4 regions of the Streptomyces sp. NPDC017936 genome follow, and region 2 is predicted to be linked to each of the others. Evidence: riboswitches for the same ligand, from Rfam matches in the RefSeq annotation. Region 2 holds a riboswitch; each other region holds the start of a gene.
What was found. Region 2 has a riboswitch for cyclic di-AMP ahead of ACH4F6_RS33610 (NlpC/P60 family protein). Riboswitches for the same ligand answer to the same signal wherever they lie in the genome.
Positions count from the first base shown of each region.

Region 1: another riboswitch for cyclic di-AMP. It lies ahead of ACH4F6_RS05960 (LysM peptidoglycan-binding domain-containing M23 family metallopeptidase); the one in region 2 lies ahead of ACH4F6_RS33610 (NlpC/P60 family protein).
Region 3: another riboswitch for cyclic di-AMP. It lies ahead of ACH4F6_RS16370 (M23 family metallopeptidase); the one in region 2 lies ahead of ACH4F6_RS33610 (NlpC/P60 family protein).
Region 4: another riboswitch for cyclic di-AMP. It lies ahead of ACH4F6_RS23515 (transglycosylase SLT domain-containing protein); the one in region 2 lies ahead of ACH4F6_RS33610 (NlpC/P60 family protein).

Region 1 covers NZ_JBIRHK010000002.1:550,000-557,437, forward strand. The annotation lists gene ACH4F6_RS05935 (aspartate aminotransferase family protein) at 1-643, shown strand, start outside; gene ACH4F6_RS05940 (helix-turn-helix domain-containing protein) at 727-1,380, shown strand; gene ACH4F6_RS05945 (DUF6126 family protein) at 1,377-1,496, shown strand; gene ACH4F6_RS05950 (tyrosine-protein phosphatase) at 1,524-2,321, opposite strand; gene ACH4F6_RS05955 (alpha-galactosidase) at 2,540-4,612, shown strand; cyclic di-AMP (ydaO/yuaA leader) riboswitch at 4,920-5,078, shown strand; gene ACH4F6_RS05960 (LysM peptidoglycan-binding domain-containing M23 family metallopeptidase) at 5,083-6,072, shown strand; gene ACH4F6_RS05965 (hypothetical protein) at 6,361-7,438, shown strand, end outside.
Region 2 covers NZ_JBIRHK010000020.1:126,142-133,579, forward strand. The annotation lists gene ACH4F6_RS33600 (peptidoglycan DD-metalloendopeptidase family protein) at 1-951, shown strand, start outside; gene pcrA (DNA helicase PcrA) at 1,053-3,539, opposite strand; cyclic di-AMP (ydaO/yuaA leader) riboswitch at 4,076-4,237, shown strand; gene ACH4F6_RS33610 (NlpC/P60 family protein) at 4,245-5,429, shown strand; gene ACH4F6_RS33615 (tellurite resistance/C4-dicarboxylate transporter family protein) at 5,677-6,651, shown strand; gene ACH4F6_RS33620 (hypothetical protein) at 6,629-6,982, opposite strand.
Region 3 covers NZ_JBIRHK010000007.1:112,940-120,377, forward strand. The annotation lists gene ACH4F6_RS16355 (DNA topoisomerase (ATP-hydrolyzing) subunit A) at 1-443, opposite strand, end outside; gene ACH4F6_RS16360 (M16 family metallopeptidase) at 767-2,119, shown strand; gene ACH4F6_RS16365 (M16 family metallopeptidase) at 2,116-3,504, shown strand; cyclic di-AMP (ydaO/yuaA leader) riboswitch at 3,725-3,894, shown strand; gene ACH4F6_RS16370 (M23 family metallopeptidase) at 3,908-4,663, shown strand; gene ACH4F6_RS16375 (GntR family transcriptional regulator) at 4,853-5,545, shown strand; gene ACH4F6_RS16380 (HPr family phosphocarrier protein) at 5,783-6,064, opposite strand; gene ACH4F6_RS16385 (GNAT family N-acetyltransferase) at 6,251-7,438, shown strand, end outside.
Region 4 covers NZ_JBIRHK010000011.1:127,974-135,411, reverse strand. The annotation lists gene ACH4F6_RS23530 (glycosyltransferase) at 1-1,264, opposite strand, end outside; gene ACH4F6_RS23525 (GNAT family N-acetyltransferase) at 1,598-2,662, opposite strand; gene ACH4F6_RS23520 (HAD family hydrolase) at 2,940-3,764, shown strand; gene ACH4F6_RS23515 (transglycosylase SLT domain-containing protein) at 3,777-4,253, opposite strand; cyclic di-AMP (ydaO/yuaA leader) riboswitch at 4,259-4,442, opposite strand; gene ACH4F6_RS23510 (polyprenyl synthetase family protein) at 5,293-6,303, shown strand; gene ACH4F6_RS23505 (outer membrane lipoprotein carrier protein LolA) at 6,695-7,438, shown strand, end outside.

The sequences.
Region 1 (7,438 bases), on a different contig from region 2:
CTACGCCTACCAGCACGAGGACGGCGTCGAGCCGGACCTGGTGTGCGTGGCCAAGGCGCTCTCCGGCGGCTACGTGCCGGTCGGCGCCACCCTCGGCAAGGACTGGATCTTCAAGAAGGTCTACTCGTCGATCGACCGGGTGCTGGTCCACTCCTCGAGCTTCGGCTCCAACGCCCAGGCGATGGCGGCGGGCCTGGCGGTGCTGTCGGTCCTGGAGGACGAGGGGATCGTCGCCAACGCCCGGGTCACCGGGGAACGGCTGAGATCACGGCTGGCGGCGCTCACCGAGAAGTACGAGCTGCTCGCCGACGTGCGGGGCCGGGGCCTGATGATCGGCATCGAGTTCGGCCGGCCCAGGTCGCTGAAGCTGCGCAGCCGGTGGGCCATGCTCCAGACCGCGCGCAAGGGGCTCTTCGCGCAGATGGTGGTGGTCCCGCTGCTGCAGCGGCACCGCATCCTCACCCAGGTCTCCGGCGACCACCTGGAGGTGATCAAACTGATCCCGCCGCTGGTCGTGGACGAGGCCGACGTGGACCGGTTCGTGGACGCGTTCACCGAGGTGATGGACGACGCCCACGGCGGGAGCGGGCTGATGTGGGACTTCGGCCGGACGCTGATCAAGCAGGCGGTGGCCCACCGGTGACCGGGCCGGAGCGTCACCCTGCCGGCTTTGCCTCTGAGGCAAGAGATTTGCCATAGAGGCAAAGCCGGGTGCTGAATGGAGGCATGAGCTCCTCCGACGCCGTTCCCGGCACCGGCCACGGCCCGGGCGCCGACCACGGCCCCGGCCCGGCCGACGCCCTGCCGGTGGTCGCACCGCAGCTGCGGGCCCTGCGCCGCCGGGCCGGACTCACCCTGGAGGCCGCCGCCCGCTCCGCCGGCCTGTCGCCCGCCCACCTCTCCCGGCTGGAGACCGGCGGACGGCAGCCGTCGCTGCCCATGCTGCTCGCGCTCGCCCGCATCTACGGTACGACCGTCTCGGAACTGCTCGGTGAGACGGTCACCGGCCGGGACGCCGTCGTGCGGGCCGCCGACATGGAGCCGACCCACGCGGGCGGATGGACGTACTGGCAGGCCGGTGCGTCCGGGCGGGGCATGCAGGCCCTGCGGGTCCACGTGCCGTACGGCTCCCAGGGCGACATCGTGCGGGTGCACCCCGGTGAGGAGTGGCTGCACGTCCTCGCCGGACGGCTGCGGCTGCGGCTCGGCGACACCACGCACCTGCTCGGCCCGGGCGACAGCGCGCACTTCGACTCGCTGACCCCGCACCGCATCGCCGCGCAGGACCCCGACGGGGTCGAGCTCCTCTTCGTCCACACCCTGCTGCAGAGTCCGACGGCCGCCCTGTGCCTCGGCCCCACCCCTGGAGAGACGCCATGAGCGACATCGAGGAGAAGTTCCCCCGGAGCCTGTGGATCCGGCTGATCATCTACATCGCCGTGGGGCACCTCTTCGCCGGGTTCCTCTGGCTGCTGTTCGAGGTCGGCGCCAAGTAGGGGAGACCGGGCTCCGGGAGCGCCCGCTCAGTCCAGCAGGCGCTCCCGCAGCCGCTCGCGGGTCCGCGGGGCCAGCCCGAGGCCCTGCTCCAGGTAGGCCTCGACACCGCCCCAGGTGTCCTCGATGGTGCGGAACGCGGCCGTGAGGTACTCGGCACGGGCTTCGAAGAGGGGGCTCAGCAGCTCCATGACCTCGGGGGAGTACGCCTCGGCGGAGGTGCCGCTGCGGCGCACCTTGTAGCGGCGGTGCTTGGCGTTGGACTCCAGGTAGTCGGCCATGATCGCCTCGTGCTCCACGCCCACCGCGAGCAGCGTCACGGCGACGGACAGACCGGCCCGGTCCTTGCCCGCCGCGCAGTGCATGAGCGCCGGGACGCTGTCCTCGGCGAGGGAGTGCAGCACGCGCGAGTGCTCACCCGTGCGCTCCTTCACGATCGAGCGGTAGGAGGCGATCATCCGGCCGGCCGCCTTGCCGTCGCCGAGGATCCCCCGCAGCTGCTCGATGTCGCCGTCGCGGACCATCTTCCAGAACTCGGCCCCGTCCGCCGGGTCGGAGAGCGGCAGGTTCACGTTGCGCACGCCCGGCAGCTCGACGTCCGGGCCCTCCAGCCGCTGGTCCGCCGCGTTGCGGAAGTCGAAGACCGTGTGCAGGCCCAGCGAGGAGAGGAAGGCGGCGTCCTCCTCGGTCGCGTGCGCGAGGTGGCCGCTGCGGAACAGCACGCCGTGCCGCACCCGCCGTCCGTCGACGGTGGGCAGGCCGCCCACGTCACGGAAGTTGCGCACACCGGCCAGCTGGGACTCGGTCGACGGGATCTGCTGCGTCACAGGGGCTCCTGGCGGTCGTCGGTCCCGGCCGGCGCGGCTCGGATGGCCGACGGAACGCTTCCCCGACGATACGACAACGATGCGTGGCGCAACGGATCGCCCACAGTGAGCAGGAGCACGTGTCCGGCTCATGGGCCGTGCGGGTGTTTGCCCAGGCGGGCCCCGTCCCCTGATGATGTCGGAGCTTGATCGCACCTGTTCGAATCAGTGGGGGTTTGATGCCCGAGTCCGCCGCCGACGGCCGCACCTGGCTCCTTACGGGGCCCGCCAGCAGTTACGCCGTCCATGTCACCGAGGCCGACGAGCTCGTGCACCTGCACTGGGGCCCGCGGCTCGCGCTCGCCGACGCCGAGGCCCTCGCCGAGCGCCCCCTGCCCGACTACTGGTCCTTCGAGTCCCCGCTCGACGGCCGGGAGGAGTACCCGGTGGAGGGCGGGGCCCGCTTCGTCCGGCCCGCCCTGTCGGTGCGCGGCGCCGGGCGGCGCGGCACCGAGTGGACCTTCGCCGGCCACGAGACCGAGGGCGGCGAACTGCGCCTGCTCTTCCGTGACGCCGGGCTCGGCGTCACCCTCCACTACCGGATGCGCGACGACGTCGTCGAACGCTGGGTGACCCTGCGCAACGACGGCGACGAACCCCTGGAACTGCTGCGCGCCGACTCCGCCGCCTGGAGCCTGCCCGACCGCGACGGCTGGCGCCTGTCCCAGCTGCACGGCCGCTGGGCCGCCGAGTCCCGCCTCACCCGGGGGCCCCTCACCTACGGCGAGAAGGTCATCGGCAGCCGCCGCGGCCACACCGGCCACCAGCACCTGCCCTGGGTCGCCCTGGACACCGACGCGACCGAGGAGCGGGGCGAGGTCTACGGCTGCGCCCTCGGCTGGTCGGGCTCGTGGCGGATCGCCGTGGCCCAGCTGCCCGACGCGCGCGTGCAGATCACCGGCGGCGCCGGCTACGACGACTCGGGCCTGCTGCGGCTGGCGGCCGGGGAGTCGTTCACCACGCCCGTCTTCGCCGGCCTGTGGACCGACGCCGGCTTCGGCGGCGCGAGCCGCGCCTGGCACGCCTACCAGCGGGCGCACGTGATCCCGGAGGCCGGGCGCGACCGGCCCGTGCTGTTCAACTCCTGGGAGGCCACCTACTTCGACATCTCCGAGGAACAGCAGGCGAGCCTCGCGCGGCGGGCCGCGGACATCGGCGTCGAGCTGTTCGTGGTGGACGACGGCTGGTTCGGCGCGCGCACCGGCGACCACGCCGGGCTCGGCGACTGGCGGCCCAACCCCGAGCGCTTCCCGCGGGGCCTCGAGCCGCTCGCGGACCAGGTGCACGCGCTCGGCATGCAGTTCGGCATCTGGGTCGAGCCCGAGATGGTCAACGCCGACAGCGACCTGTACCGGGCGCACCCCGACTGGGTGCAGTACCAGCCGGGACGCAGGCGGACGGAGCTGCGCAATCAGCTGGTGCTCAACCTCGCGCGCGAGGACGTCCAGGAGTACCTCTGGCAGCAGCTCGACGGACTGCTGTCCAGTGCGCCCATCGACTACGTGAAGTGGGACTTCAACCGCTGCTTCACCGACGCCGGCTGGCCGGACGACGACTACCCCCAGCGGCTCTGGGTGGACCACGTGCGCGCCCTGTACGCGCTGCTGGACCGGCTGCGGGCGGCCCATCCGGGCGTGGCCTTCGAGTCCTGCTCGGGCGGCGGCGGGCGGATCGACCTCGGGATCATGAGCCGCACGGACCAGGTGTGGACCTCCGACAACACCGACCCGCTGGACCGGCTCGCCATCCAGCACGGCTTCAGTCAGATCCACCCCGCGCGGGTGATGGCCGCCTGGGTCACCGACAGTCCGAACACCCAGCTCAACGGCCGGGTCAGCTCGCTGCGCTTCCGGTTCGTCAGCGCCATGGCCGGGGTGCTCGGGGTCGGCGGGGACCTCTCCGAGTGGTCCGGGGAGGAGCTCGCCGAGGCCCGCCGCTGGGTCGATCTCTACAAGGAGATCCGGCCCCTCGTGCAGCACGGCGAGCTCTACCGGCTGCGGCCCCCGGAGGGGGGCCTGAGCGCCGTGCAGTACGTGCGCGGGGACGAGTCCGTCGTCCTCGCCTGGCTCCAGGCGCAGCGGTACGGCGAGCCGGTGCCGGCGGTACGGCTGCGCGGCCTCGACCCGGCCGCTTCGTACGAATGCCTCGAAACGGGCGAAGTGCACCGGGGGGCGGTGCTGGTGCACCACGGGATGCGCACGGGGCTCCGTGGTGACCTCGATGCGACGGTCATCCGCTTGCGTCGCATCTGAGTGATCTGTCCGGATTGGGGGCCTTCATTCCAACTCGGCCGGGAGTAAAGGGTCCTGGGGGCACGTCACGTGAGGAGCGTCATATCCGTGACCGTGCGTCGCTCGTCATGTTCACGTAATTTCGGTGCTCTTCCCGGCCGTTCGGTGGGCGGCGGCCGTTCCGGTACACGGAAAGTGACCGGGATTCCCCGCCGGGGGCCGGGAGGAAGGGGGCAGGGGGGCAACCCTCGCTTGTCGTCGTGCGTCCGGGTCGCTTACGTTCCACACCGATCCGGACGGACGCCGAATCCTGCCGCCGCCCGGAGCCCGCACACACTCACCCGTGCACGGCAGGAGCGGGGGACCCACAGGCAGAACCGCCTGTTCCGGTCTCCGGAACAGGCTCGGGGTAAAGCCGCGCCCCGGCGCGGCCGGGCATCTCCAGCCCGCACCCGACAGCTCACCTCGCAGGCGCCGGAGAGGAATCCGCCATGCCCGCGAAGGGTAAGCACCGCCGCCCGAAGACCCAGCGCTTCACCCGCTCCCTCGCCGCCGCCGGAACCGGTGGCGCCGCGCTCGCCCTCCCGCTCATCGGCGCCGCCGGCGCCCACGCCGCACCGGCCGCGCAGCCGGTGTCCTCGCTTCCGGAGAAGGCCGTCCAGAGCGTTCCGGTCGCGCAGCCGGCCGCCGCCGGCTCGAAGTCCGCCGCGAGCGCCACGACCTACACGGTGCGGGCGGGCGACTACCTCTCCAAGATCGCGGACGAGCAGCACGTCGGCGGCGGCTGGCAGAAGCTGTACGCCGACAACCGCGCGGCCGTCGGCGACGACCCGTCGCTGATCCACCCCGGTCTGAAGCTGTCGATCGGCGAGAAGGCCGCGACCGGCGCCACCGGGTCGCCGTCCGCCGCGGCCGGTTCCTCCTCCTCGTCGAAGTCGTCGCAGTCGTCCAAGTCCGCGAAGGCCTCGGAGGCCTCGGAGGCCTCGCGGTCGAAGGCCTCGGAGTCCGCCGGGCAGTCCTCGTCCTCCCGGACCACGGCCGCCCAGGGCGCCGGGAACGACGGCGGCTCCAGCGGCTACGCCCTGCCCACGGCGAACGCCGCCGTCGGCACCCCGTACCGCATGTCCGGCAGCATGTGGTCCAGCGGCTACCACACCGGCGTCGACTTCGTCGTCCCGACCGGCACCTCGCTCAGGGCCGTCGGCGCGGGCACGGTCGTCTCCGCGGGCTGGGGCGGCGCGTACGGCAACCAGGTCGTCATCCGGCTCGCCGACGGCTACTACGCCCAGTACGCCCACCTGTCCTCGCTCTCGGTCTCGGCCGGCCAGACCGTCTCCGCGGGCCAGCAGGTCGGCCTGTCCGGCGCGACCGGCAACGTCACCGGTCCGCACCTGCACTTCGAGATCCGCACCACGCCGAACTACGGCTCGGACATCGACCCGCTCGCCTACCTCCGTTCGCACGGCGTCTCCGTCGGCTGACGCCTGGCGCGACCAGCTGCCCCACGCCGGAGGCCGGACCCGTTTCCCGGGTCCGGCCTCCGGCGTGTTTGCGTCTTCATGATCATTGTGTTGCGGTCGTATGGCGGTCCCCGCCGGACCGTCGACAGGCGGGACGGAGGGGGGAGACAGTGATCTCCCGTAGGGGACAAGCGCTTTCCGCGATCCCGCGCATGTCCGACACGTCGAACGTCGTTCGGCTTCATGGACGGTGACCGGACATCGCGAGGTGGCCGACCCCACGACCACTCCCATCGTGAAGGACCACACGTGAACCCCACCCGACGCCGAAGAACCGTCGCCGTCACCGCCGCCGCCCTGCTGGCCGGGCTCTTCTCCGCGCCCGCCGGCCAGGCCGCCGAGCAGCCGCGCCGGATCGTCGAGAACCTCGACCGGGGCCTGGTCGCCGTGCCGTCCGGCGAGGGCACCTTCCTCAGCTGGCGCCTGCTGGGCACCGAGTACGCCCGGTACGGCGACGCGATCGCCTTCAACGTGTACAAGAACGGCCGCCGGCTGAACCGCGAGCCGATCAGGAAGTCGACGACCTACCAGGACGACTCCCGGGGCAGGGGGACCTACACCGTGCGCGCGGTCGTGGGCGGGCGCGAGCAGCGGCCGGGTTCCGCGGCCCTCGACCTCGCCGAGGGGTACGCCGAGATCCCGCTCGCCGCGGCCGACGGCTACACCGTCCAGCACGCCTGGCCCGGCGACCTCGACGGCGACGGACGCTACGAACTCGTCGTCAGCCGGCTCTCCGGGACCCGCGACCGGTCCGACCTGCTGGAGGCGTACACCCTCACCGGGGAGCGGCTCTGGCGGGTCGACCTCGGCCCGGGCTCCTACACCCAGGTCGGCGGGAACGGCGCCAACGACCCGGCGCCCGCCGCGATCAGCGGCTCCACGGCGATCGGCGGCTACCGCAACGACGACAACGTCACCGTCTACGACCTCGACGGCGACGGGAAGGCCGAGGTGCTGGTGCACACGGCCGACGGCACCACCTTCGCGGACGGCGCGCGGGTCACCGCCGCCTCGCCCGCCGACCAGTTCGTCTCGGTGATCGACGGCGCCACCGGAGCCGAGCGCACCCGGCAGCCCGTCCCCGACGACTTCGCCGCCGACGGCCCCTCCGGCGGCCACTTCGGCATCGCCCATCTCGACGGCGTCCACCCGAGCCTGGTCACCAAGCTGGTCACCCGCGTCGGCGCCAAGCGCGGCACCTTCCGGATCCTCTTCCAGACCTGGGACTTCGACGGCACGGACCTCGAACGCCGCTGGAAGTACGTCGTCCCCTCCGACAGCGGCGCGACCAGCTTCCACCAGATCCGCACCGTCGACGTCGACAGGG
Region 2 (7,438 bases):
CCCTTCGACCAGCAGCCCACCGCCACCTTCGAGCCGGGCGCCTTCGACCTGGCCGCCCACGACGAGTCCGCCGCCCACGAGGACCACCCCGAGGGCGAGGGCGAGTCGGCCGCCACCGGCGAACTGCCCGCCGTCTCCGCGCTCCCCCTCCTCGACGACCAGGAGGAGTCCGCTCCGGCCCCGGTCTCCCGTGCCGCGGCCCGCAACGCCGGCCGGTCCCGGCGCCGTACGCCCCCGAAGCGCTCCGCGCTGCTGACGGTGGCCGTGCCCTCGGCCTGCGTGATGGGCGTCGCCGGCATCGCCGCCGCCTCCGTCGGACCCCTGGCCGGCGGCGACGACAAGGACACGACGGCGACCGCCTCGGACGCGCAGGCGGTGAAGCCCTCGGCCGCCAACAACAAGCTGGACGCCCAGCTGCAGACCCTCACCGCCGAGGCCGACGACTTCGCCGACCGCGCCAGCCGGACGCAGGAACGCATCGACCTCAAGGCGCAGCAGGAAGCCGAGAAGAAGAAGGCGGCGGCGGAGGCGGCCCGCAAGGAGCGGCTGCGCCCCAAGTACGCCCTCCCGGTCGCCCAGCACGGACTCAGCGCCTACTACGGCCAGTCCGGCATCAACTGGATGTCCCAGCACACCGGCATCGACTTCCCGGTCTCCTACGGCGCCACGGTCATGGCCGCCACCGACGGCACCGTCCGCACCCAGTGGAACAGCGCCTACGGCAACATGATGATCGTGACGGCGAAGGACGGCACGGAGACCTGGTACTGCCACCTCTCCAGCTACCGGGTCTCCTCGGGGACGACGGTGAAGGCCGGCGACCCGATCGCGTACTCCGGGAACTCCGGCAACTCGACCGGCCCGCACCTGCACTTCGAGGTCCGTCCGGGCGGGGGCTCGTCGATCGACCCGCTGTCCTGGCTGCGCAGCCACGGCATCGACCCGACCTGATCCACCGGATTCCGTGTACCCCCTTTCCGCGTCCTGATCCACGCGCCGGGCCCCCGCCGTTCGGGCGGGGGCCCGGCGCGTGACCGGCCGGGAACGCGGGGCTAGAGCTTCTCCACCGGCGCGTACCGCAGCAGCAGCCGCTTGGGCTTGGTGTCGCCGAAGTCGATCGTCGCCTCGGCGTTGGCGCCGGTGCCCTTCACCGCCACGACCGTGCCCAGCCCGAACTGGTCGTGCGTGACGCGGTCGCCGACGGCCAGCGAGACGGCCGGCTTCTCGGCCGCGCCGCCCCGGCGCGTCGCGAAGCCGGAGGCGCCGGCGGCCGAGGACCGGGAGCGGGACGAGGACAGCGACGCCGCCACCCCCGAGACCGGACCCGAGGAGACGGGCGCGGTCGCCCCCGTCCGCTTCCAGTCCACATGCGTCGCCGGGATCTCCTCCAGGAACCGGGAGGGCGGGTTGTACGACGGCTGCCCCCACGCGCTGCGCATCGCGGACCGCGTCAGGTACAGCCGCTCCCGCGCGCGCGTGATGCCGACGTAGGCCAGGCGGCGTTCCTCCTCCAGCTCCTTGGTCTGGCCGAGGGCGCGCATGTGCGGGAAGACGCCGTCCTCCATGCCGGTCAGGAACACGACGGGGAACTCGAGGCCCTTGGCGGTGTGCAGGGTCATCAGGGTGATGACGCCGGATCCGTCCTCGTCCTCGTCGGGGATCTGGTCGGAGTCGGCGACCAGGGCCACCTGCTCGAGGAATTCGGCCAGCCCGACCGACTCGCCCTCACCGCGCTCCTGCTCGAACTCCAGGGCGACGGCGGCGAGTTCCTGGAGGTTCTCGATCCGGGTCTCGTCCTGCGGGTCGGTGGAGGCCTGCAACTCGGCGAGGTAGCCGGTGCGCTCGAGCACCGCTTCCAGGACCGTGGCCGGTCCCGCGCCCGACTCGACGATCGTGCGCAGTTCCTCCATCAGCGCGTTGAACCGCTTCACGGCGTTCGTGGAGCGCGCCGCCATGCCGTACGCCTCGTCGACGCGCTTGAGCGCCTGCGGGAAGCTGATCTTCTCCCGCTGGGACAGGGCGTCGATCATCGCCTCGGCGCGCTCGCCGATGCCGCGCTTGGGGACGTTGAGGATGCGGCGCAGCGGGACCGAGTCCTCCGGGTTGGCCAGGACCCGCAGGTAGGCCAGGACGTCCCGGACCTCCTTGCGCTCGTAGAAGCGGACGCCGCCGACGACCTTGTAGGGCAGGCCGACGCGGATGAAGACCTCTTCGAAGACACGGGACTGGGCGTTGGTCCGGTAGAAGACGGCGACGTCGCCGGCCTTGGCCTCGCCCGCGTCGGTGAGGCGGTCTATCTCGTCGGCGACGAACTGGGCCTCGTCGTGCTCGGTGTCGGCGACGTAGCCGGTGATGCGGGCGCCCGCGCCCGCGTTGGTCCACAGGTTCTTGGGACGGCGGGACTCGTTGCGCTCGATGACCGCGTTGGCCGCGGAGAGGATCGTCTGCGTCGAGCGGTAGTTCTGCTCCAGCAGGATCGTCGTCGCGTCCGGGTAGTCCTCCTCGAACTGGAGGATGTTGCGGATGGTCGCGCCGCGGAAGGCGTAGATCGACTGGTCGGCGTCACCCACGACGCAGAGCTCGGCCGGCGGGACGTCGTCGGCGCCGGGCGGTGCGTCGGCGGGACGCTCGAAGGTGCCGACGAGCTCGCGGACGAGGGCGTACTGGGCGTGGTTGGTGTCCTGGTACTCGTCGACCAGGACGTGCCGGAAGCGGCGGCGGTAGTGCTCGGCGACGTCGGGGAACGCCCGGAGCAGGTTGACCGTCGTCATGATCAGGTCGTCGAAGTCCAGCGCGTTCGCCTCGCGCAGCCGGGACTGGTACATCGCGTAGGCCTGGGCGAGGGTCTTCTCGAAGCCGTCGGCGGCCCGGGCGGCGAAGTCCTCCTCGTCGATCAGCTCGTTCTTCAGGTTGCTGATCTTGGCGCTGAAGGACTTCGGCGGGAAGCGCTTCGGGTCGAGGTCCAGGTCGCGGCAGACCAGGGCCATCAGGCGCTTGGAGTCGGCGGCGTCGTAGATCGAGAAGGACGAGGTGAAGCCGAGCCTCTTGGACTCGCGGCGCAGGATCCGCACGCACGCGCTGTGGAAGGTCATCACCCACATCGCGTTCGCCCGCGGGCCGACGAGCTGCTCGACGCGCTCCTTCATCTCGCCCGCGGCCTTGTTGGTGAAGGTGATCGCGAGGATCTGGCCCGGGTGGACGTGGCGCTCGGCGAGCAGGTGGGCGATGCGGTGGGTGAGCACGCGCGTCTTGCCGGAGCCGGCGCCGGCGACGATGAGCAGCGGGGTGCCGGAGTGGACGACGGCGGCGCGCTGGTTGTCGTTGAGCCCTTCCAGGAGCGCGGCCGCGTCGATCACCGGGCGCGGGGCGCCGTCGCGGTAGTACGCGTCCCTGTCCGGCGGCACGTCGAACTTCCCGCCGAACAGATCGTCCGGAAGCGGCTCCGGAGCGTGATCGTCGTCGGGCGGCGGCGGTTCCTCCTCGTGGCCGCGAGGGGCCTGGAGGTCCGCCAGGAAGCTGTCGTCAAAGAGGCTGCTCATCGCTCTCCGAGTCTAGGGTGCCCCACCGACAACCCGCGGCGGTCCCGAAAACATCCCGGTCTCCGGAAGCGGTCCGGGAGCGGGCGGACGGCCGGAGAGGCCCCCGAGGGCGCCTCCGGGGCCCGGAGGCGCCCTCGGGGCCTCTCCCGGAGCCTGTGCGGCCTCTGCGGCCCTCCAGGAGCCTTCGGGGTCCTCCGGAGGCTCCGGGGCCCTCCGGGCGCCCCGGGCGGTTTCCCGCCCCCGGTACGAGCCGTCACGATGCGTGACCGAAGGTCCGGCACGCGCGGGCGCCGACCACAGCCGAAAGGGGGCCCGGGCCCGAAGCGGCGGGCGTCACCACCCGGGAACACATACGGACATATCCCCGCCCAACGCCACAGAGCGTTGAGCGGGCGCGAACCCCTGACCGAAGGTCACGAAAATGTATCGGGCATATCACCCATCAACCTTCACAGGGACCACACGAGTTGGCTACCGTGCCGGGCAGGCCGTACGACCCCCACCGGCGAACCTCGCCGGGCCGCGCGGCCTCCGCCGAGTCCGGCGCGCCCCCTCGCGGCAGCCGGAGCCGGGGACCCACCGAGAACCCGGGGTGAATCGGCCCGACTCCCCTCCCGGGGAGAGGCCGTAGGGCAACCCTTCCGAACCACCCGCCCGAACCCGACAGCTAACCCGGTAGGCGGACGATGGAAGGAGTCGCCTCCCTTGGCGTCGCAGCACCGCAAGCCGCGCCCCGCGGGCACGCGCGTGGCAGGCATACGCAGACCCGCCCTCGCCACCGCCGCCCTCACCTCGGTGGCCCTGCTCTCCCAGACGGCCAACGCCGCGCCCTCGACCGACGACAAGCCCAGCCTGGAGGAGGTCGAGAAGAAGGTCGACGACCTCTACCGCCAGGCGGAGTCGGCGACCGAGAAGTACAACGCCGCCAAGGAGAAGACGACCAAGCAGCGCAAGCGCGTCGACTCCCTCCTCGACGACGTGGCCCAGCGCGCCCAGGAGCTCAACGAAGCACGGGAGCAGCTGGGTTCCTTCGCCGCCGCGCAGTACCGCACCGGCGCCTCCGCCCCCGAGACAGCGACCTTCCTGCTCGCGGACACCCCGCAGGACTACTTCGACCAGACGCAGCTGATGGGCCGGCTGACCGAACGCCAGAAGAGCGCGGTCGACGACTACGTCACCCAGCAGTCGCAGACCATGAAGAAGCGTCAGGAGGCCTCGCAGAGCCTCGAGACGCTCACCGACTCGCAGAACGACCTCAGGACCGCCAAGGCCACCGTCCAGAAGAAGCTCAGCACCGCACGCGCGCTGCTGTCCCAGCTGACGGCGGAGGAGAAGGCGCGGCTCGCCGCGATCGAGAAGCGGAAGCAGCAGGAGGCCGCCCGCAAGGCGGCGGAACTGGCACAGCAGCAGGCAGCCGAGGCGGCGGCCGCCCAGCAGGGGAGCGACGGCTCGTCGGCCACGGGCGGTTCGCCGGGCACGGACACGTCCTCGTCGTCGCCCTCGTCGCCCTCGTCCTCCGACGCCTCGTACGCCACCAAGGCCGAGAAGGCGCTCGCCTTCGCGCGCGCCCAGATCGGCAAGCCCTACGTCTGGGGCGCCACGGGCCCCGAGTCGTACGACTGCTCCGGTCTCACCCAGGCCGCCTGGAAGGCCGCCGGCGTCACCCTTCCGCGCACCACGTACGACCAGGTCGACGCGGGCACCACCGTCTCCCTCGCCGACGCCCTGCCGGGCGACCTGATCTTCTTCTACGACGACGTCACCCACGTGGGCGTCTACATCGGCAACGGCATGATGATCCACGCCCCGAAGCCGGGGGCGTACGTCCGCGAGGAGTCGGTGTACTACGACGGCGAGTCGTCGATCCACAGCGTGGTGCGGCCGGCCTGAGCGGCCGCCCGGCGGGCCGGGGACCGCCCGAGCGGGGCCCCGGTCGTCACGGGGCACGCGCGCGTGGAGGCACGTTTCGCGGCCGGGCCTTCCCGCCCGGGCGAGGGCCGGGGCACGGAGGAGGCGGAGACGGGGGCTCGCGCCACAGCCGCGCGTCCCCGCTCCGTGTCCTGCGCCCGCGCGTATTTCCTCGTCCCCGCGCGCGTGCCCCCGCGCGAGCCGCCCGGCGCTCCTTAGCATCGGCCGCATGCCCCGCTCTTCCTCCCTTCGCGCCCGGTGGGCGCGGCGTCCGCCGGCGGCCGGGGCCGCTGCGATGGCGACCGGCGTCCTGTCTCTCGGCCTGCACCTGACGGGGTACGAGGTGCTCTCCGGGATCGCCCTCGCGCTGACGGCCGCCGCCTGGGTGGCGCCGGCGGCGGGCTTCGTCCTGCGCCTGCTGTGGGAGCCCGCGCGATGGCGGGGCGAGGCGGCCACGCCGGTGGGGCTCACGGCCGTCGCGGCGACCACCGTGCTCGGCACGCGGGTCTCCGCGCTCGGCCGGCACCCGCTCGCCGAGGCGCTGCTGGCGCTGGCCGCCGTGCTGTGGCCGGTGCCGACGGCGAGCGTGCTGCGGCACTGGGAGCGGCGCATGCCCGGGTCGGTGTTCCTGTGCTGTGTGGCCACCCAGGGACTCTCCGTGCTGTGCGCCGTCCTCGCCCGCGCCGAGGCGGCGGCCTGGCTCGCGCACACCGCACTCGCGCTGTTCTGGCTCGGCCTGGTGCTCTACGTCGTCGCGCTGGCCCGTTTCGACCCGCGGCAGGTGGCCCGGGGCGCCGGGGACCACTGGGTGGCGGGCGGTGCGCTCGCCATCTCGGCCGTGGCGGGCGCGATGCTCCTGGGGGCCGAGGGCGGCGGCCTGTACCTGTGGAACGACGACGACACCGACGCGCTGCGCACGATGACCGTCGGCCTGATGATCCTCGACCTGACCTGCTACGTCGTCCTGCTGTTCGCCGAGGCGCGGTGGCCGCGGCCGCGCTATGACGCGCGCCGCTGGTCGACCGTGTTCCCGATGGGCATGACGGCGGTGGCGATGCTGTCCGTCGCCACCGCCGTGGACGTCCCGTGGTTGAGCCGCCCCGGGGAGGTGCTGCTGTGGATCGCGGTGGCCGCCTGGCTGGCCGTCGCCGCGGGGGCGCTCCTGGCCGCTCGCGCGTCCGTCAGGTCCAGAGCACCGCGATGAAAACGTTGGCCACGGTCAACAGGCCGACCAGGCCGAAGAGGGGCTTCTCCACCTTCTCGTCGTCCCGCTTCACGTAGACGAGTCCGAGGATCACGATCAGCAGGGCCAGCTTCACGCCGATCTTGATGTTGTCGACCTGCTGGTCGTCCGCCTGGTTGAGGCCCACCAGGATCACGCCGGTGACCAGCATGGTCAGGGCGCCGTGCAGCATCGCCGGGACGAAGCGGGCCGTGCCCCGGCCCATCGCCTTCATCTGCGTGAGGAAGCCGCCCAGCAGCGCGGCGATGCCGATGATGTGCAGGCCGACGAAAAGATGGATGAGTACGTCCATGAGGCCGGATGCTAGCCAGCCGGGCCGGTCCCGCCCGACACCGGCCCACCCCCGTGACGGCACCGAGGGCATCGAGGGCACGGGCGTACGGCGGGCATCGCGGCAGGAGGGGGCTCGGCGCGCGCGTGCACCCCTCGGGGCAGTGCATATATGCGACCCATAGCACCCGGGCGTCCGGATGTGACCCGAATCCACCGCATCGGTCAACGCGCCGTCCGAAGCCGACGCCTGCGGACCGGATCGCCGGACACAACCGGTCACCCGGCAACCCCCTCGGGTCACTTCCGCACATTCCGTTACCGACCCGACACCGACGGGCCTAGCGTCCTCCCCCAGGTGACCGGCTCCCCACCGCCGCCCGGACCAGGGGCGGCAGTCGGCCACCACCGCCGAGAAGTCCGGCGGCGTCCCGCTCCCGTGTGCGGGCCGCCGCCGGACGCGTCAGCCGCGCCCCGC
Region 3 (7,438 bases), on a different contig from region 2:
TCCGTCATCAGGCTCGTCGCCGCGGCCTGGCGGCACTCGGTGTACCGCATGGCGGCCGGCGGGTCGTCGTTGCCCAGCGAGCCGAAGTTCCCGTGGCCGTCGACCAGGGGCACGCGCATGGAGAACGGCTGGGCCATGCGGACCAGGGCGTCGTAGATCGACGCGTCGCCGTGCGGGTGCAGCTTGCCCATGACCTCGCCGACGACGCGGGCGCACTTGACGTAGCCGCGGTCGGGGCGCAGGCCCATCTCGTTCATCTGGTAGACGATGCGACGGTGCACCGGCTTGAGGCCGTCGCGGGCGTCCGGCAGGGCGCGGGAGTAGATGACCGAGTACGCGTACTCGAGGAAGGAGCCCTGCATCTCGTCGACGACGTCGATGTCGAGGATCTTCTCCTCGTACGCGTCGTCGGGCGGCGGGGTCTTCGTGCTGCGGCGGGCCATCGCTGCCGGCTCCTCCTGTTTTCTGGTCGCTCGCCTGCGGGGCGCTCGCGACCCTTCGGCTCACTCTTGGCGAAGCGTGTGACGTGATCTGATGCGGACCATTGTGGACCGTGGCACTGACAGCGCGTGCCGGTACCCGGGCGTCGGCGTCCGGCCCCGGCCGGAGGGCGTCTCCTCCACGGCTGTCCGCAGGCTACGCGATCTCGCTCTCGGCGTATGTCGTCCGGGAACTTCGCCGACGCTCCGCACGCTTGCATACAGTGGCAGGACCGGCAGGAAAAGCGCGGTTTCGACGACCGCGTCCGCGATCGGAAGGGACGTACATGCCCATGGGTCACACGGCCACAGACCAGGCAGGCACCGGGGGCCTGACAGCGACCGAGCACCGCCTGGCCAACGGCCTGCGCGTGGTGCTCTCCGAGGACCACCTGACCCCCGTCGCGGCGGTGTGCCTCTGGTACGACGTCGGTTCGCGCCACGAAGTCAAGGGGCGTACCGGTCTGGCTCACCTTTTCGAGCACTTGATGTTCCAGGGCTCCGCGCAGGTCAAGGGCAACGGCCACTTCGAGCTCGTCCAGGGCGCGGGCGGCTCGCTGAACGGCACGACCAGCTTCGAGCGCACCAACTACTTCGAGACCATGCCCGCCCACCAGCTGGAGCTCGCCCTCTGGCTGGAGGCCGACCGCATGGGCTCCCTGCTGGCCGCCCTGGACGACGAGTCCATGGAGAACCAGCGCGACGTCGTCAAGAACGAGCGCCGCCAGCGCTACGACAACGTCCCGTACGGCACGGCCTTCGAGAAGCTGACCGCCCTCGCCTACCCGGAGGGCCACCCCTACCACCACACCCCGATCGGCTCGATGGCCGACCTGGACGCGGCGACCCTGGAGGACGCGCGCGCGTTCTTCCGCACCTACTACGCGCCCAACAACGCCGTCCTGTCGGTCGTCGGCGACATCGACCCCGAGCAGACGCTCGCCTGGATCGAGAAGTACTTCGGTTCGATCCCCGCCCACGACGGCAAGCCCGCCCCGCGTGACGGCACGCTGCCGGACACCATCGGCGAGCAGCTGCGCGAGGTCGTCGAGGAGGAGGTCCCGGCCCGCGCCCTGATGGCCGCCTACCGCCTGCCGCAGGACGGCACGCGCGCGTGCGACGCGGTCGACCTGGCCCTCACCGTCCTCGGCGGCGGCGAGTCCTCCCGCCTCTACAACCGTCTCGTCCGCCGCGACCGCACGGCGGTGGCGGCCGGCTTCGGCCTGCTGCGGCTCGCCGGGGCGCCGTCCCTGGGCTGGCTGGACGTGAAGACCTCCGGCGACGTCGAGGTGCCGGTCATCGAGACCGCCATCGACGAGGAGCTCGCCCGGTTCGCCGAGGAGGGCCCCACGGCCGAGGAGATGGAGCGCGCCCAGGCCCAGCTGGAGCGCGAGTGGCTGGACCGCCTCGGCACGGTGGCCGGCCGCGCCGACGAACTGTGCCGGTACGCCGTCCTGTTCGGCGACCCGCAGCTCGCCCTGACCGCCGTGCAGCGCGTGCTGGACGTCACGGCGGAGGAGGTGCGGGAGGTGGCCAAGGCCCGCCTGCGCCCCGACAACCGCGCCGTACTGGTCTACGAACCCACCGAGCCGACCGACAGCACCGCCGACGAGGACGAGAACGAGGAGGCGGCCAAGTGACCGAGCTCGCCACGATGGACTTCCACCCCCAGCCGCAGGCGGGCGAGGCCAGGCCGTGGGCGTTCCCGGCCCCCGCGCGCGGAACGCTCGACAACGGCCTGACCGTGCTGCACTGCCACCGGCCCGGCCAGCAGGTCGTCGCCGTCGAGGTCATCCTCGACGCGCCCCTGGACGCCGAGCCGGCCGGACTCGACGGCGTCGCCACGATCATGGCGCGGGCCTTCTCCGAGGGCACCGACAAGCACTCCGCGGAGGAGTTCGCCGCGGAGCTGGAGCGCTGCGGCGCCACCCTCGACGCGCACGCCGACCACCCCGGCGTCCGCCTCAGCCTGGAGGTCCCCGCCTCCCGCCTGGCCAAGGCCCTCGGCCTGATCGCCGACGCCCTCAGGGCGCCCGCGTTCGCCGACAGCGAGGTCGAGCGCCTGGTGCGCAACCGCCTCGACGAGATCCCGCACGAGCTGGCCAACCCGTCCCGGCGCGCCGCCAAGGAGCTGTCCAAGGAGCTGTTCCCGGCCGACGCGCGCATGTCGCGTCCGCGCCAGGGCACCGCGGAGACGGTCGAGAACATCGACTCCGCGGCGGTCCGCGCCTTCTACGAGAAGCACGTCCGTCCCGCCACGGCCACCGCCGTGGTCGTCGGCGACCTGACGGGCGTCGACCTGGACGCGCTCCTCGGCGACACCCTGGGCGCCTGGACGGGTTCCCCGGCCCAGCCGCGGCCCGTGCCGCCGGTGACCGCCGACGACACCGGCCGGGTCGTCATCGTGGACCGCCCCGGCGCCGTCCAGACGCAGCTGCTGATCGGCCGCGTCGGCCCCGACCGGCACGCGCGCGTGTGGCCCGCCCAGGTGCTCGGCACGTACTGCCTCGGCGGCACCCTCACCTCCCGCCTGGACCGCGTCCTGCGCGAGGAGAAGGGCTACACCTACGGCGTGCGCGCCTTCGGGCAGGTCCTGCGCTCCGCGCCGGACGGCACGGGCGCCGCGATGCTCGCCATCAGCGGCTCCGTGGACACCCCGAACACCGGTCCCGCGCTGGAGGACCTCTGGAAGGTGCTGCGCACCCTCGCCGCGGGGGGACTCACCGACGCCGAGCGCGACGTCGCCGTGCAGAACCTGGTCGGTGTGGCGCCGCTGAAGTACGAGACCGCCGCGGCCGTCGCCGGCACCCTGGCCGACCAGGTCGAGCAGCACCTGCCCGACGACTACCAGGCGGCGCTGTACCAGCAGCTCGCCGCGACCGGCACCGTGGAGGCCACCGCGGCCGTCGTGAGCGCCTTCCCGGTGGACCGTCTGGTGACCGTCCTCGTCGGTGACGCCGCCCGGATCAAGGAGCCGGTCGAGGCCCTGGGCATCGGCGAGGTGAAGGTCGTTCCCGCGGAGTAGGGACCGCGGCCGCACGCCCGGCCACCGCGGCACGCGCGCGTGAGGGGCCCTGGTGACCGACGGGTCGTCAGGGCCCCTTCGATGTCCGAATTGAGCGAGAGGCTGCCTGTCTGCCCTGTGGCATGCGCTACAAAACCCCCGTTGCGTTTGGGCGCGGACGGCGGGCGCGTCTAGTTTCGTCCGGGCTGTTCGTCGGGCAGTGCGCCGCACCCGCGGCACCGGACAGTCATCGCCGAGTCCCCGTACGGCGCGAGCCAGGGGAGCCGGGGACCCACACCTGTGCAGTCCCTGGGGTGAATCGGACGCCCGCGCGTGCCGCGAGGGGGCCCGTAGGAGACCTTCCTGCTCCGAACCCGTCAGCTAACCCGGTAGGCGAGAGGGAAGGAAAGGACCGCTCAACTTCATGGCGTTCACCTGCGCCACCGGGAAGCACCGTCGTCCCGGCCGGACGAAGCGCACCACCGCCCGCGCGGCGGGCATCGCGGCGCTCACCACCACCGGCGTCATCGGAACCGTCGCCTCCACCCCGGCTCTCGCCGCCGAGACCTCCTCCGAGCAGACCGGCCTGATCCCCGTCGTCACCATCGGCGACTCCGTGGCCGAGCAGATCGACGACCAGGTCGCCGCGCAGAAGCAGGCCGCCCGGGAGGAGGCCGCGCGCAAGGAGGCGGCCGCCCTGGCCGCCGCGAAGGTCGAGAAGGAGCGCGAGGCCAGGGCCCGCGCCGCCCGCGCGGCCGAGCGCGAGCGCCTCAACACCTTCGTGTCGCCGATCACCGGCTCCTACGTCTCCACGAGCTACCGGTCCGGTGGCTCGCTGTGGTCCTCCGGCAGCCACACCGGCATCGACTTCCACGCCTCGAGCGGCACGCCCGTGCACGCGGTCGGGCTCGGCACCGTCGTCGAGGCCGGCTGGGGCGGCGCGTACGGCAACCAGGTCGTGATCCGGATGCACGACGGGACGTACACCCAGTACGGTCACCTGTCGTCGATCAGCGTCTCGGTGGGGCAGGAGGTCGCCCCGGGCACGCGGATCGGTCTCTCCGGCGCGACCGGCAACGTCACCGGCCCGCATCTGCACTTCGAGGCCCGCACGAGTGCGGAGTACGGCTCGGACATCGACCCGGTCGCCTACCTCCGCAAGCACGGCGTGGACGTCTGACGACGCACCGCGACGGATCGTCCCGGCCCCGGCCTTCCCGGCCGGGGCTTTCGTCGTTTCCTGCGCTCCGCTGTCCAAAAAATATCCCTGGATTCCGGCCCGCCGTCGGAAATTCCGGCCCGCTGCAATAGAGTCTTTGACCACGCGTCGCTCGTCGGCGTTTCACGGGGATTAAGGCGGAGGTCGGTCATGCGTATTCCGGCGCACTCGGTGTGCACGGCCATCCGGGACGACATCGTCGCGGGTGTCCACGAGCGTGGCGGCCGCCTCACCGAGGAAGTCCTCGCGCGCCGCTACGGCGTCTCGCGCGTCCCCGTCCGGGAGGCCCTGCGCACCCTGGAGGCGGAGGGCTTCGTCGTGACGCGGCGGCACGCGGGCGCGTGCGTCGCCGAACCGACCGAGCAGGAGGCGGCGGACCTGCTGGAGATGCGCCTGCTCCTGGAGCCGCTCGGAGCCGCCCGGGCCGCCCAGCGGCGCACCGAGGCGCACCTGAAGGTGCTGCGCGGTCTCGTCCGGCTGGGTCAGGAGCGCGCCAGGAGGGGCAACAGCGACGACCTGCGCTCCCTGGGCGGCTGGTTCCACGAGACGCTCGCGCAGGCCTCCGGCAGCCACGCCCTGACCTCGACCCTCACCCAGCTGCGCCACAAGATCGCCTGGATGTACGCGGTGGACGCGCCGGCCGACCCGGTGGACTCCTGGGCCGAGCACGGCGCGATCGTGGACGCCGTCGCGCGCGGCGACGGCGAGCGCGCGCGGGCGATCACCGCGCTGCACACCGAGCGCTCGTCCGCCGCGCACCGGCCGCGCTTCCCGGGCGGCGACCGCCCGGACCGTGTGAGGACTTCGCAACACGTCGTCAACATGTCGGGCCCACGCCATTAACACGAGGGCCGTATACAAAGAGGGGTTATTCGGCGGACGTGGATTTCCGCTGCCCTTTTCGTGGTGCGCCGTGAATTCCTGGTGGCGCGCTCTTCGTGTGCGCGTGCTTTCCTTTTCGGCGTGCTCGGGCTGATTTTCTTCGCGAGGCCGCGTGAAGGCGCCGGAGCGCGACCGTGCCGAAACGGCGGAGCCGCGCCGCCCGGGAAGGGCGACGCGGCTCCCTGTGCGCCGCGGGGCTCAGACGGTCTCGGGAAGCTCCTCGAGCCCCTCGGAGACCAGCTTGGCCAGCCGGTCGAGCGCGACGTCCGCGCCCTCGGCGTCGGAGGCGAGGACGATCTCCTCGCCGCCCTGGGCGCCCAGACCGAGGACGGCCAGCATGGAGGCCGCGTTGACGGGGGTGCCGCCCGCCTTGGCGATCGTCACCGGGACGCCCGCGGCCGTGGTGGCCCGTACGAAGATGGAGGCGGGGCGGGCATGGAGGCCCTCGGCCCAGCCGACGTTGACGCGGCGCTCAGCCATGTGTTGCTGCCCTTCAGTGCTCAGGGTTGTCTAGACCAGTGTTCCACACGTGGAGCGTGCCGGGAACGGTGCTGTGTCCCTGTCCCGCGTCCCGTTCCCGTCCGGCCGCCCGGGCCCCGGCCCGGCCTCCCGTCCTCCACAGACTGCCTCGCGCCGTTGTCGTGCGCGAGCCGTACTCTGGGCCCCATGCAGAGCGCCCCGGACCGGCACGAGTACCCCGCCCACTGGGAAGCCGACGTGGTGCTGCGCGACGGCGGCACCGCGCGCATCCGGCCCATCACCGTCGGCGACGCCGAGCGCCTGGTCAGCTTCTACGAGCAGGTCTCGGACGAGTCGAAGTACTACCGCTTCTTCGCGCCCTACCCGCGCCTGTCCGCCAAGGACGTCCACCGCTTCACGCACCACGACTTCGTGGACCGGGTGGGACTCGCGGCCACGGTCGGCGGCGAGTTCATCGCCACCGTGCGCTACGACCGCATCGGCGCCGGCGGCCTGCCCGCCTCGGCGCCCGCCGACGAGGCCGAGGTCGCCTTCCTCGTGCAGGACGCCCACCAGGGCAGGGGCGTGGCCTCCGCGCTCCTGGAGCACATCGCGGCCGTCGCGCGCGAGCGCGGCATCCGGCGGTTCGCCGCCGAGGTGCTCCCCGCCAACAACAAGATGATCAAGGTGTTCACCGACGCCGGGTACACCCAGAAGCGCAGCTTCGAGGACGGCGTCGTCCGTCTGGAGTTCGACCTCGAGCCCACCGAGCGCGCCCTGGCCGTGCAGCGCGCGCGGGAGCAGCGCGCCGAGGCCCGCTCCGTGCGGCGGCTGCTGGTGCCCGGCTCGGTCGCCGTCGTCGGGACCGGACGCACCCCCGGCGGCGTCGGCCGCAGCGTCCTCGGCAACCTCCGGGAGGCGGGTTTCACCGGCCGCCTGCACGCGGTGAACAAGGCGTTCCCCGAGGACCTGAAGGAGCTCGACGGCGTCCCCGCCCACCGCTCGGTGCGCGACATCGACGGGCCCGTGGACGTCGCGGTCGTCGCCGTCCCGGCGGAGCACGTGCCCGAGGTCGTCGCCGAGTGCGGGGAACACGGCGTGCAGGGACTCGTCGTCCTCGCCGCCGGCTACGCCGAGAGCGGCCCCGACGGACGCGAGCGCCAGCGCGAACTCGTGCGGCAGGCGCGTGCGTACGGGATGCGGATCATCGGGCCCAACGCCTTCGGCATCATCAACACCTCCCCGGAGGTACGGCTGAACGCGTCCCTGGCGCCGGAGATGCCCCGCCCCGGACGCATCGGCCTGTTCGCCCAGTCCGGCGCCATCGGCATCGCCCTGCTGTCGCGGCTGCAGCGGCGCGGCGGAGGCGTCACCGGCGTCACGGGCGTGTCGACG
Region 4 (7,438 bases), on a different contig from region 2:
CCCGCAGATAGCCGAGGGGGCCGTAGGCCATCCCCCGGCGTTGCAGCCGGGACAGCCGGCGGGGCCACGGATGGCCGCGGTCGTCGTGCCCGCCGGGCGCCCCCGCGGTGTCCGCGTCCCGGACCGCGGTCAGCGCACGCGCGTGGGCCAGGCCCCGGGGCAGCCGGGCGAGGAACGCGGGCAGCAGCCCGGGACGGTCGACCAGGATCGCGGTGAGGTAGGCGGTGAGGCCGGCGCCGTAGCCGTACGCCTGGGTCTCCAGGTCACGCCAGGTCTCCCGGTGGTGGTGCCAGACCAGGGCCTGCGGGGTGTAGTGCAGGCGGTGCCCCTGGGCGAGGACGCGGACGAAGCCGTAGAGGTCGTCGCCGCCGCGGGCGAGCGTGCCGGCGCCGGTCGCCGGGTCGAAGCCGCCGACCGCGCGCAGCACGCCGGTCCGGAAGGCCATGTTGGCGCCGGAGCCGAACCGGCCCGCCGCGAACGGGAACAGCGGCTCGTCGGCGGGCGGGTCGGCGGGGTCGTACGTCCGTGCCGTGAAGCCCTTCGCGAAGCCGCCGTGGCTCTCCAGCAGCACCTGGGCGGGCGTGCGCAGCCGAGCCGGCAGGATCAGGCCGGTGGCGCAGCCGAGGCCGGGGTCGGCGGCGAAGGGCGCGGTGAGTTCGGTGAGCCAGCGTGGGTCGGCGACCACGTCGTCGTCGGTGAAGGCGACCACCTCGCCGCGGGCGGCCGCCAGCCCCGCGTTGTGGGCGACGGCGAGACCGGGCACCGGCTCGGTCACGTACCGCACCCGCTCGGCGTACTTGCGCTCGATCAGGTCCCGGGTGGCGTCCGTCACCGGCGCGTTGTCGACGACGACGATCTCGAAGTCCGGGTGGTCCTGGTCGAGCATCGAGTCGAGCGCGTGGGCGAGCTGTCCGGACCGTTCCCGCGTGGCGATCACCACGCTGGTGCACGGCGGGGGAGACGCCTTCGCCTTCGTCTTCGCCGTCGGCTCCGGCTCCGGCTCCGGCTCCTGGACGATCCGCTTCCGGGCCTGCCCGGCGAGGACCGTCCGGGGGTCGGCGCCCTGCGGAACCCGCCCGAGCAGCGTGCCGACGGGTCGGCCGGCCCTCCTGACCAGGAGGAACACCTCGCCGTGGGTGACGGGCGGGCTGCCCGGCCCGGGTCTGAGGACGGCCTCGGCGCCGTCCAGGTCCAGCTCGGCGACCTGGACCGGACCGATGTCCAGGAACCGCCTGATCTCCTGTTCCACCCGTTCTCGAGACATGAACCCCCCTGCTCTCATGAGCCCCTCCCCTGGCACGACCACGAGCCTCCCCGAGTGAGCCGCGACCACGACCGCTCGGGCCGCGCCCACGACCGCCGGGCCACGACCACGACCGCTCGGGCCGCGCCCACGACCGCCGGGCCACGACCACGATCGCTCGGGCCGCGCCCACGACCGCCGGTCCAGGACCACGACCGCCGGGGCCGCGACCGCGCCCCGGGGAGCCGCTCCCGCGCCCCGGGGTGTTTCCGCGCCCCCCGAGCCGCGTGCGCGACCCCGGCCCGTGGGACGGGCCGCGCCCCACGAGCCGTGGTCCGCCCGCCGCGGTCCGTCTCACGCCCGGCGCAGCCGGCCCGCGTTCCTCAGCATCCGTGCGGCCGTCGCCGCGAGCCGCGGCCGGTGCCGCACGAAGTGGTGCGCGCGGCGCGAGGGCTCGCGGCTGAGCCAGGCGAGCGCCGCTCCCACGCCGGGACGCGTCCACGTCCCCTCGTAGACGGGCAGCTCGCCCGTCCTCAGCGAGTCCTTGTACTCGGCCGCGCCCCGCCCCAGGTCGAGCAGCCCGACGCCCTCGGCGGCCGACGCCTCGGCCATCCGCAGATGCAGCACCAGGCCCGGCGAGTACTTCGAGAACTCCGGGTCGTACGCCGGGAACCAGCAGGCCAGCACGGTCGCCGAGCGCAGGCCGAAGTGCGCGGCGATCGGCCGCTCACCGGCGTAGAGGACGGACAGCGTGCCGGAGCACTCCGGGGCGCGGGTCCCGGCGAGCGTGTCGACGAGCCGGGTGATCCACTCCTGGGCGAACCGGTCCCGGCGGCCGGTCCGCCGGTACTGCGCGGACTTCCACGCCATGAGCGTGCGCAGCGCGGCCGGATCCCGCTCGTCGAACACGAACCGCAACGGGCCGACCTGTCGGCCGAGCCGGCGTTCCTTGGCGAGCGTCGTCTTCAGGAACTTCGGCGACTGCGCGCGCAGGACGGACTCGTAGGTCTCGTAGCCCTTCTCCACGTCGATGACGTAGGCCGCGTACTCGGCGGCCGCGCGCGAGACGAACAGGCCCTGTTCCGCCTCCAGGTTGTCGAAGGCGAAGCTGGACAGGGAACAGGCCCGCATCAGTTCGTCCGCGTCCAGCCCGATTCCCGGTGCCAGAACGGCTCCCTGGGCGTCCGAGACGCCGTACGCGAGGGCCTGGCCCTGGCCGAGCCGGCCCCGCTCGTGGGGCAGGAAGCCGACCGGCTCGCGCCCCTCGTACACCACCGCCACCCGCGCGCGCGGCCGTACGCGGCCCACCGCGTCGGCGAACTCCGGTTCCATGAAAGGGTTGCGCGGGACCGTCGACGCCGCGCGCAGCGCCCGCCACCGCTCCCGTTCCCCCTCGCCGAGATCCTCCGGCCTCAGCACGCGAACACGTCCACTGCTCAACCTGACCCCCCGATCAAGTCCCCCCTGGACCCTTGGACGGTACCCCTCCAGGCAGTTCGGGCGGTAGGTAGCACACCATGTTGTTGCCAACCGGTGCAGAGGCCTTTAACCGGTCTGTACCCGACGTTGTGGTGGAAAGCCGTTTCAGCCGTGCGCAACCCCGCCGGTTCCCCGCTCGCGTCGTCCCTTCCGCCGGCACCGGCCGGGGCCGGACGGACGGTGAGTCGGGGGCGGACGGAATCCGTATTCTCTGATCATGGCCGCACCCTTCGCAGATGCCGCGCGCTGCGCGTACTCCCTCGTCGCCACCGACCTGGACGGAACGCTGCTGCGCGGCGACGACACGTTCTCCGACCGGTCGCTCGACGCGCTGGCGCGGGTGGCGGCCGCCGGCGCCCGCCACCTCGTGGTGACGGGACGGCCGGCCCCCCGGGTGCGGCCGCTGCTGGAGAACCTGCACAGCAGGGGGCTCGCGGTGTGCGGCCAGGGCGCGCAGTTGTACGACGCCGGCGCGGACCGTCTGCTGTGGTCGGTCACCCTGGACCGGGAGCTGGCGGAGACCGCGCTCGGCAAGATCGAGGCGGAGGTCGGTCAGGTGTACGCGGCCGTCGACCAGGACGGCGTCGACGGGCTGACGCTCATCGAGCCGGGCTACCGGATGCCGCACCCGACCCTGCCGGCCCTGCGCGTCGGCTCGCGCGACGACCTGTGGTGCGCGCCGATCAGCAAGGTGCTGCTGCGTCATCCCGCCTTGTCCGACGACGAGTTGGCGGCGACGGCCCGCTCGGTGGTCGGCTCGCTCGCGACCGTCACCATGTCGGGGCCGGGCACGGTGGAGCTGCAGCCGTGCGGCATCACCAAGGCGACGGGTCTGGCACTGGCCGCCGAGCACCTGGGGCTGCGGCCGCAGGAGACGCTCGCCTTCGGCGACATGCCCAACGACATCCCGATGTTCGACTGGGCGGCGCACGGTGTCGCGATGGCCGACGCCCACCCGGAACTCAAGGCGGTCGCCGACGAGGTGACGACGTCGAACGAGGACGACGGCGTGGCCGTCGTCCTCGAACGGCTCTTCCCCTAGGAGGGGTGCCGGTCAGTAGGCGCCGAAGACGTTGTCGATGGAGCCGTAGCGCGCGGCCGCGTAGTTGCAGGCCGCGGTGATGTTGGCGACCGGGTCGTACGGGTCGTACGAGGTGCCGGGCACGTGGTACGCGGTGAAGGTCGGGTCGATGACCTGGAGCAGGCCCTTGGAGGGGGTGCCCTTGACCGCGTTGGAGTCCCAGAGGTTGATGGCCTTCGGGTTGCCCGAGGACTCACGCATGATGTTGCGGTGGATGCCGTTGTAGGTGCCCGGGATGCCGCGCTCGGCCATGATCGCGAGCGACTCGCGGATCCAGCCGTCGAGGTTGTCGGGGTACCCGGCGATCGTGGTGCCCGACCCCGTGCCGGCGGCGGACGCGCTGCCGGCGCCGACGAGCGGGAGGGTGAACACGGCGGCGCCGGCGCAGACGGCGGCGACGGTCCGGGCGAGGCGGATGCGGGCACGGCGGGGCTGAGCGGCAGCGGACATGGCGGTCTTCCTCTCCGACGCCTGCGAGGTGAGCTGTCGGGTTCGGGCGGAAAGGTGCCCGGCCGGCCGCCGTGGGCACGGCGACGCGACTTCACCCCGAGCCGGTCCGGTACGTACGTGACGTACGGCCCGGCGGCCTACCTGGGTCCCCCGCTCCTGCCGTGCGCGAGTGTTCGTCGATGGATGGCGAAGGGCGGCGGCAGGATTCGGCGTCCGCCCGACTGGGCGGGAACGTATGCGAGAGCACATGTCCGGAACAAGTGCCTGATTCACTGATCGCCCCAATTGACCTTGGTCTGAGGGGTATGGGGTACTTGATCCTTTGCCGTCGGGAAGCATCAAGTCGCTTGCGGGGAAAGCGGAATCACGGATTCCGGGGCCGGGCGCCCTCGTGTCGCGAAGTGAGCCAACTCACGGGCGATGACAAGAGGGGTGAATCGGACAATAAACCTCAAGTCCCTTCCAATGGGGCGCAGTACGGAGGCGAAGGGGAACGCGCCGCTCCCGCGGGCCGATCGGCCGGCGCGGCCCCGGGGCGAGGGGGCGCCTCGCCCGGTGGGCGGGTGCGCGCCCGGTGCGGCCCCGGTGGGCTCCGGTCCGCCGGGGCACGCGCGTGTGAGGGGCCGGTCCGGGCCGGCCTGCCCGCCGAGGGCCGGGGAGCGCTCCCGGACCGCCGGACCGCCGGGTCGCGGGGGGCGGAGGGGCCCCTGGGGCGGCCGGTGAGGGCGTGGTCGTTTCGGGGAGGGAGCCGGGCGCCGGAGGCGGCGTCCGCCGCTGCGCGGGACATGAATCGCCGCTTCCCGGTCAGTCGATACGTGTCCGCCGGTACCGGCCGGTCAGAAACATGCCGGCCGTGATCCGGAACCGCCCGGGCTGCACCGGTGTCTCCCGCGCCTCCCGGTCGGGCGATGTGGGGGCCGAGGGCGTGGGGGCTTATCGGTGATCGAAACGTGACCGGATACGCTGAGCCGAGTGGTGGCAGCGACCTATCGACAAACCGTGTAAGCGGCAGTGGACACCAGCAGACAGGAGACCCCTCGTGACCGTCGTCGGGCCGTTCGGGCTGAGCGTGCGGGACCAGGCTCTGGAAGCCGATGTCCAGGCCGGATTGGCGGCTGTCGAGGAAGGCTTGCTCGAGGCCACCAAGAGTGAGGTCCCGTTCATCACGGAGGCCGCCCAGCACCTGGTGCGGGCGGGCGGGAAGCGGTTCCGGCCGCTGCTCGTGATGCTCGCGGCGCAGTTCGGTGATGCGTACGCGCCCGGAATCGTGCCGTCGGCGGTGGTGGTGGAGCTCACCCACCTGGCCACGCTGTACCACGACGACGTGATGGACGAGGCGGCCGTCCGGCGGGGCGTGCCGAGCGCGAACACCCGGTGGGGCAACTCGGTGGCCGTCCTGACGGGGGACTTCCTGTTCGCCCGCGCCTCGCACATCGTCGCCGACCTCGGGCCCGAGGCGGTCCGGGTGCAGGCGGAGGCGTTCGAGCGGCTGGTCACCGGCCAGATCCTGGAGACCGCGGGGCCGCAGGACGGACGGGACCCGGTCGAGCACTACCTCGACGTGCTGGGCGGGAAGACCGGGTCGCTGGTGGCGGTGTCGTGCCGCTTCGGGGCGATGATGTCGGGCGCCGACGACAAGGTCGTGGACGTGCTGACCCAGTACGGGGAGCGGCTGGGGGTCGCCTTCCAGCTCGCCGACGACGTGCTGGACATCGCGTCGGACTCGCACGAGTCGGGCAAGACGCCGGGGACGGACCTGCGGGAGGGCATCCCCACGCTGCCGGTGCTGCGGTTGCGGGAGCGGGCGGCCCGGCTGTCCCTGCCCGAGGACCTCGCGCTGTGCGAGCTGCTGGACTCCGACCTGAGCGACGACGCGCGGCACGCGGAGGCGCTGGCCGCGCTGCGGGCCCACCCGGCGCTGGAACAGGCCCGAGCGGACACCGTGCGGTACGCGAAGGAGGCGCGGGCCGCGTTGGCGCCGCTGCGGGAGTGCGGGGCGAAGTCGGCGTTGATGGAACTGTGCGATGCGGTGGTGCACCGGGCGGGGTGAGGGGTTCGCCCACCCGCCCGTCTCGGCTTCTCGAGGAGCGGCCCTCGAAAGGCCTCGGGGCTCCGCCCCGGACCCCGTGGGGACCTCGTCCCCTGCGCCCCTGACGGGACTGCGCCCCCTTCACCCTGACGGACGCCCGAGCCCTCGCCGGTCCCTCCGTGCTCGCTCCGCTCGTCCCCGGCCCCCTACGGGACGGCCCCGTCCGTCCGACGTCGTGTCATACCGCAGGCGTACGCGGAGTTGAGTCCTCGGGTTGACGCATGGGGGTGGCTGATTTGGTCAGATGGGGACAACGGAAAACACCACTCCTCACCGATTCGGGTGAGAATGGCGGCTTGAGGGGACGTTCACGACATGACCGGCCGCCGCCGACGACGGAGGTAAGGCACACATGGCACCGTACGCATCCGACGACAGCACGCACGCGGGGGAGGCCGACGGCCCGAGGGGCGGGCGGCGCAAGGTGGCGCGGTACGTGGTTCCGGTCACCGTGGCGGGTGTCGCGGCGGCGACGATCGGGCTGGTCCCGGCGCTGGCCGACTCGGGCGACCCGGACCTGCCGAAGATCAGCGCGCAGCAGCTGATCGAGAAGATCGCCGCATCGGACGTGCAGCGGCTCTCCGGCACCGTGAAGATCACCACCGATCTCGGCCTGCCCGACCTGGGCGGGCTGGAGAGCGGGCTGCTCTCCGGGGCCGCCGGGGAGGCGGGCGGCTCGTCCGCCGACCCGTCCGCCAAGCTGACCGAACTCGCCTCCGGCACGCACACCCTGCGCGTCGCCGCCGACGGCCCGGACCGGCAGAAGGTCTCCCTGATGGAGAACGCCGCCGAGTACAGCCTCATCCACAACGGCAAGGACGTGTGGGGGTACGACAGCGCCTCCAACGAGGTCTACCACTCCACGGCGGAGCAGGGCGCGAAGGACGACGCGACCCCCGTCCCCACCACGCCCCAGGAGCTCACCGAGGAAGCCCTGAAGGCGGTGGACGACACCACTTCCGTCACCGTCGACGGGACCGTCCGGGTCGCCGGCCGCGACGCCTACAAGCTGCTGGTCGAGCCCAAGCAGTCCGGTTCGACCGTCGGCGCGATCAGTGTGGCCGTGGACGCGAGGACCGGGCTGCCGCTGAAGTTC